DNA from 3 places in the Nitrospirillum goiasense genome. Region 3 is predicted to be linked to each of the others. Evidence: predicted binding sites of a transcription regulator. Region 3 holds the regulator's gene; each other region holds the start of a gene.
What was found. Region 3 encodes PhoB, which activates phosphate uptake and scavenging genes when phosphate is short. Its sites were predicted from a motif close to TNTCATAAAACTGTCA; they were not measured.
Positions count from the first base shown of each region.

Region 1: the regulator PhoB is predicted to act here: its motif matches at 1,080-1,095, upstream of ULB03_RS08745 (UDP-2,3-diacylglucosamine diphosphatase).
Region 2: the regulator PhoB is predicted to act here: its motif matches at 1,033-1,048, upstream of pstS (phosphate ABC transporter substrate-binding protein PstS).

Region 1 is NZ_JAXQNP010000002.1:1,350,431-1,352,694, forward strand. It holds gene ULB03_RS08740 (glycosyltransferase family 4 protein) at 1-122, opposite strand, end outside; gene ULB03_RS08745 (UDP-2,3-diacylglucosamine diphosphatase) at 119-952, opposite strand; partial or broken gene ULB03_RS08750 (hypothetical protein) at 1,195-1,329, shown strand; gene ULB03_RS08755 (diacylglycerol/lipid kinase family protein) at 1,413-2,105, shown strand.
Region 2 is NZ_JAXQNP010000002.1:1,276,812-1,279,075, forward strand. It holds gene ULB03_RS08355 (OprO/OprP family phosphate-selective porin) at 1-496, opposite strand, end outside; gene pstS (phosphate ABC transporter substrate-binding protein PstS) at 1,198-2,250, shown strand.
Region 3 is NZ_JAXQNP010000002.1:674,368-676,631, forward strand. It holds gene phoU (phosphate signaling complex protein PhoU) at 1-680, shown strand, start outside; gene phoB (phosphate regulon transcriptional regulator PhoB) at 758-1,462, shown strand; gene ULB03_RS05435 (class I SAM-dependent methyltransferase) at 1,638-2,264, shown strand, end outside.

The sequences.
Region 1 (2,264 bases), 680 kb from region 3:
TCAGGGGCGATGACCTCGACCTCATGGCCCAATTGGCGCAGTTCGTCCCGCGTCGTGGTCAGGGTGCGGACCACGCCGTTCACCTGGGGGTGCCACGCATCCGTGACGATCAGGATCTTCACGCTGCAGCCTTCTGCGTCGTCCCGCCCGGCTGCCCAGGCTGCCGCGCCGCTACGCGCTTGCGCACTTCGTCCGCCCAATGAATGATCTCCAACGTGCCGTCGGCGTGTTCGACCAATGCGGTACACGATTCCACCCAGTCCCCGTCGTTGCAGTAGAGGACGCCACCCATGTCACGCATCTCCGCGTGGTGGATGTGGCCACAAATGATGCCGTCGACCTGCCGGCGCTTGGCCTCGTCCGCCAGCGCCTGCTCGTAATTGCCGATGAATTCCACCGCTTTCTTGGTGCGGTTCTTCAGGTAGGCGGAGAGCGACCAGTACTGGAAGCCGAAGCGGCGGCGGGCGGCGTTCAGCCAAGTGTTCAGGGTCAGCAGCAGCGTGTAGGCGCTGTCCCCGACATAGGCCAGCCACTTGGCGTATTTCACCACCGCGTCGAACAGGTCGCCGTGCAGCACCAGGAAGCGGCGGCCGTCGGCGGTGGTGTGGACCGCGTCCTCCAGGATGGTGACGCCGCCGAACTGCAGCCCGATGAAGTCGCGGAAGACTTCGTCATGGTTGCCGGGGATTAGGAAGACCTTGGTGCCCTTGCGCACCCGGCGCAGCACCTTCTGCACCACGTCGTTATGGGCCTGCGGCCAGTACCAGCCCTTTTTCAGGCGCCAGCCGTCGACGATGTCGCCCACCAGATACAGGTACTCCAACTCGGTGTGCTTCAGGAAATCCAGCAGCATGTCGGCCTGGCAGCCGCGGGTGCCCAGGTGCAGGTCGGACAGCCAGATGCTGCGGTACCGCCGCGGGGCCTCGTGCTCCGTCTCCATGTCCGTCTCCATGCTACGCCCCCGACATGACCAACGCAGACAATCAATAGTAATGTTGACAGGGCTATACCGCAGCATGTAGGGCAAGACAAATGGTGATAGAGGCTGGCTCAAGGACTTCACCATATATTCACGGGGCATTCATAAATATGTCTTCCGCCCTTCACTTGGCTGTCACGGAAATTGAGGCGATTCCCGCCCGCCGTCTCTTGATCATTCACAATCCTGTCGCGGGCCGACGGCGGCGGGGGCTGATGGGGGGCGTGGTTGACGCGCTGAGGCGGGGCGGGTCGCCGGTGACGGTGGTGGAAACCACCGGGCCGCGCGACGCCGAACGGCTGGCGGCGCTGGCGGCCTCGGGCGCCTTGACGGAGGGGACGATCCCCGACGCCGTGGTGGCCTCGGGCGGCGACGGCACCATCAACGAGGTGGTGAACGGACTGCTGGCCGCCCCCTGTCGTCCCCACCGGCCTTGGGCCTCATCCCGCTGGGCACGGCCAACGTGCTGGCGGCCGAATTGGGCCTGCCCACGGGTGCTGCCGACCTGGCGCGCACGCTGGCGGGCGCCACCCCCCGGATCATCCATGCCGGGCGGGCGAACGGCCGGCTGTTCACCATGATGGCCGGCGTGGGGCTGGACGCCCATGTGGTGGAGGGGGTGGATCCCGTCGTGAAACGGCGCCTGGGCAAGGGCGCCTATTTCCTGGAGAGCCTGGCGCAAATCGCCCGCTGGCCCAGCCCGCGCTACCGCGTCACCCTATGGGACGCGGCCGGTCACGACAGCGTGCACGACGTCGCGTCCTGCATCGTGGCCAAGGGACATTTTTACGGTGGTCGCTTCATCTGCGCGCCGGACGCCCGGCTGGACGTGGGCGGTTTCCAGGTCTGCCTGTTCCAGGATGGTGGCCGCCTGTCGGCCCTAGGCTATGGCGCGGCCCTGGTCACCGGGCAGTTGGCCCGCTGGGGTGCCGACGCGGAGCGGACGGCGAAGGGGGGATTGGGGTACCGCGTGGTGCCGGCGGTGCGGGTGCGGATCGAGGGGCCGCTGGGCGACCCGGTGCAGGGGGATGGCGACACCATCGCCCGCCTGCCGGTGGATATGGAAACGGCGGCGCCCTTCTCTGTCCTGGCGCCGCCGCTCCGCCCCGTATCACAACTGAGATAAGTGTCCGGTGAGATAAGTGTCCCGTCTGCCCTGATGGGGGCGCTGGTCTGCCCCCAAGGCGTTAAGTCCAGGCAAGGCCACCAACCAGGCAACTCACTTAATGCAACTCACTTAATAATGAACCAACCAGGCCACTGTACGCGCCGCAACTCCGGACGC
Region 2 (2,264 bases), 600 kb from region 3:
ACATCTTACCGGCGAAGCCGATGTAGGCGCGACGGAAGTTGAAGCCGTCGGTGATGTCCTTGTTGGAGCGGTTGTCCGGGTTCTTCGTGTCCTGCATGTTCCAGCCGTAGTCCAGCTGCATGCGGCCGACGGGCTGGAAGGTGAAAGCCTTGTCCGCGGACGAGAACGTCGGGATGCCGTTCGGGAAAGTGATGCTGGGCAGGTTCGCCGTGGCGGCGGTGGCGGAGGTGGCGGCCTTCTCGGCGGCGGCCTTGGACTCGGCTGCGGCCTTGTTGGCGGCGTCGGTCTGGGTCGCAATGGCCTGCAGCTGCGCCTGCAGCGCCTGGATCTGCTTGTTCAGCGCGTCGATCTGCGCCTGGGTGGCCAGCGGGGTGGCGGCCGCGGCGGCGGTGGCGGAGGCGGCGTTCGACTTCTTGGTTTCTGCAGCGGAGGCACCGGCGGCGGCGAAAGCCACGCCCAGCACCGTGCCAGCGAGCAACACGGTCTTCAGGTTCATTTCCTAGATTCTCCCATCATCCGGTCTACGGCATGCCGCCCAATCCCGGGTTTCGGGGCCGACGTCACGCGTTTGGAGCGTTTGGGCTGCGGCCCTCACGAAGCGCTCGGTAGCAATATAGCATGACAGCGAGACTGCTGAAGGTTGACAGATTTATTAAAGGGGCTGGCTGTGGCCGGGATGCAACAGTTCCGAGTCGGGTGTTTTAGCGGGCTTAAAGTAAGGCGGGCCAACAAATTACGGACTACCGTAGTAGAGCCGCGGCCAGGGGGACTCGGCGAAAAAAAAGCCGAGCACCCTCCATTGCATCTATAGTGTGGTGAATAGGGCGCACCGGGGTGCGTGCTTGCGGTGGCGGATGCTGCCGGGATGCGGGGGCAGAAAAAATCCGGTGGCGCCGCTGGTCCGGGCGCGCTTGAGAAGTATTTAAGAAACACCAAAAGCCCGCGAGCCCGGCCCGGCGGCGGCGGTGTTGCGCGTTGGCGGCGGGGTACGGGGCGTGAACGGGGGCGGGGCCTGCGACAATAGGCCCACAGTTTCACAAAACCGTAACATAGTCGTCACCAAAGGTTCAGGACCCGGAATCTAGGGTCCGCCCGTCGAGACGGGATCAGGAGCGGTCGCGGGGGCATACCCCCTGGGCGGACCGGCCGGGGCCCCGAGATGGTCGACTAAGACGTTCCAACCCGTGGGGGAATCCCGTGAACTTTCAACCGAAGAACCTGCTGAAGGGCATGGTTGCCGCCGCGGCCGCGGTGATGATGGTGGGCGCCGCCCAGGCCGCCGACATCAGCGGCGCCGGCGCCACCTTCCCGTACCCCATCTACGCCAAGTGGGCCGAGGCCTATAAGGCCAAGACCGGCGTGGGTCTGAACTACCAGTCCATCGGTTCCGGCGGCGGCATCAAGCAGATCAAGGCGAAGACGGTCACCTTCGGCGCCTCGGACATGCCCCTGAAGGCTGAAGAGCTGAAGGAAGCGGGCCTGCAGCAGTTCCCGATGATCATGGGCGGCGTCGTCCCGGTCATCAACGTGAAGGGCATTGCCCCCGGCCAGATCCAGCTGGACGGCCCGACCATCGCCAAGATCTACCTGGGCCAGATCGCCTCCTGGGACGACCCGGCCATCAAGGCGCTGAACCCCGGCCTGAACCTGCCCAAGACCTCCATCGTCCCGGTGTACCGTTCCGATGGGTCGGGCACGAACTTCCTGTGGACCACCTACCTGTCCAAGGAAGACAAGGAATTCTCCGAGCGCGTCGGCGCCAACACCTCGGTGCAGTGGGCCGCCGGCCTGGGCGCCAAGGGCAACGAAGGCGTTGCCAACATGGTGAAGCTGACCGACGGCGCTATCGGCTATGTCGAGTACGCCTACGCCAAGCAGAACACCTTGACCTTCACCAAGCTGAAGAACAAGGAAGGCAAGATCGTCAGCCCGGAAATCAAGGCCTTCCAGGCCGCCGCCGCCGGTGCCGACTGGGCCAACGCCCCGGGCTTCTACCTGGTGCTGGTCGACCAGCCGGGCGCCGACAGCTGGCCGATCACCGGCGCCAGCTTCATCCTGGTGTACAGCCAGCCGCAGGACGGTGCCGCCGTCGCCGAGGCCCTGAAGTTCTTCGATTGGGCCTACAACAACGGCCAGGCCGCCGCCGAGCAGCTGGACTACGTGCCGATGCCGGCCGCCGTGATCTCCCAGGTCGAGAAGTCCTGGTCCACGATTAAGACCGCCGACGGCAAGCCGGTCTGGTCGAAGTAACAGTACTCGGGTAA
Region 3 (2,264 bases):
AGGCGCAGGTGGACGGTGCCGTGCAGGCGGTGGTGCGCCGGGATGTCGACCTGGCCGCCCGCGTGATGAAGGCCGACCAGCAACTGGACGAGTATGAACGCGGGATCGAGCAGGAGGCCGTGCGCATGCTGGCCCTGCGCCAGCCCGTGGGCAGCGATCTGCGCGAAATCTTGGCCGCCCTGAAGATTTCCGCCGACCTGGAACGCACCGGCGACTATGCCGCCAACATCGCCAAGCGCAGCATGGCGCTGGCCAAGTTGCCCGCCGTGCGGCCCGTGAGCGCCATTCCGCGCATGGGCAAGCTGGTCGAAAGCATGCTGAAGGACGTGCTGGACGCCTATATCGACCGCGACGTGGGCAAGGCCATCGACGCCTGGAACCGCGATGAGGAACTGGACGACCTGTACACCAGCCTCTTCCGCGAGGTCCTGACCTATATGATGGAGGACCCGCGCAACATCACCCCTTGCACCCACCTGCTGTTCATCGCCAAGAATTTGGAGCGGGCGGGCGACCATGCCACCAACATCGCGGAAAACATCCATTTCCTGGTGTTGGGCCAGCCGCTGACGTCCAGCCGCCCCAAGCATGACGAGTCCAGCTTCGTCGTCGGCCCCACGGCGGACGTCGACCTGCATGGCAGCGGCCTGCACGGGGCCGAGTCGCTGGACGACCTGTAAGTAGCGCCTGCGCCTGTAGCGATTAGATTTCGACCCACCTGCCTCCGCCTGCGGACAGCCAGTTTTAGGGACACCCCATGAACGCCTCGTTGAAGCCCTTGGTCCTGATCGTCGAGGACGAAGCCGACCTCGTCACGCTGCTGAGCTACAACCTGGAGAAAGAAGGCTTCCGGGTGCTGACCGCCAACGACGGCGAGGAGGCCCTGCTGCTGGCCGATGAGCAGGCGCCGCACCTGGTGCTGCTGGATTGGATGTTGCCGCTGATGAGCGGGCTGGAGGTCTGCCGCCAGATGCGCCGCAACCCCAAGACCCGCGAAATCCCCATCATCATGCTGACCGCCCGGGGCGAGGAGGCGGACAAGGTGCGCGGCCTGAATTCCGGCGCCGACGACTATATCTCCAAACCCTTCAGCCCGACCGAGCTGGTGGCCCGCATCCGCGCCGTGCTGCGCCGGGCCGTCCCCTCCCTGGCGGAGGAGCTGCTGCGCTACGGCGACATCAGCATGGACCTGGCGGCCCACCGGGTGCGCCGCAACAGCCGCGACATCCACCTGGGCCCGACGGAATTCCGCCTGCTGCGCCATTTCATGCAGCACCCCGGCCGCGTCTTCTCGCGCGAGCAGTTGCTGGACATCGTTTGGGGCCATGACGTGTACGTGGAGCCGCGCACCGTGGACGTGCACATCCGCCGCCTGCGCAAGGCCCTGAACGAGGAGACGGAACTGGACATGATCCGCACCGTGCGGTCGGCCGGCTACGCCCTGGACATGAAGTCCGCTTAAAGGCCGCGGCAGCGGCAGCGGGAGCGAGCGCTTCGGCAACCTTGAAGACCTTGGGGCTATGGCCATCTGCCGATGGGGGGCGAACGGATAAGCCACTTATCCTGCCCCCTTTTCAGGGCAGGCCTGCCCACCAAGCCCGCTACCCAAGCGCCGTTCCCGACGCTATGGTGCCGCCATGGTCGACCATCCCACGCCCCCGCCCTTCACCGCCGACACCACCGCCACCGACGCCCTGACGGCGCAGGAGCGTGAGGCGCGATCCTTCGGTTTCCGCGCCATCAACCCGGCGGAGAAGGCACCGCTGGTGCAAGGCGTGTTTTCCAGCGTCGCCAGCCGCTACGACGTCATGAACGACCTCATGTCGGTGGGCATCCACCGGCTGTGGAAGGCGGATTTCGTCGGCCTGGTGAACCCCCGCGCCGGCGAAACCATCCTGGACGTGGCCGGCGGCACGGGCGACATCGCCTTCCGCATGGCCGCCAAGGCGCCCGCGGCCCGGATCATGGTCTGCGACCTGACGGAGGCCATGGTGCGGGTGGGCCGTGACCGCGGCATCGACAAAGGGTCCATGCCCGGCTGGGACCAGACGCCGGAAACGCGCGGCGGCCTGCAGTGGACGGTCGGCAATGCCGAGTCGCTGCCCCTGCCCAACCGCTCGGTCGACGCCTACACCATCGCCTTCGGCCTGCGCAACGTCACCCATATCGACAAGGCGCTGGCCGAGGCCCACCGCGTGCTGAAGCCCGGCGGACGCTTCTATTGCCTGGAATTCAGCCAGGTGAACCTGCCCATCCTGCGCGAG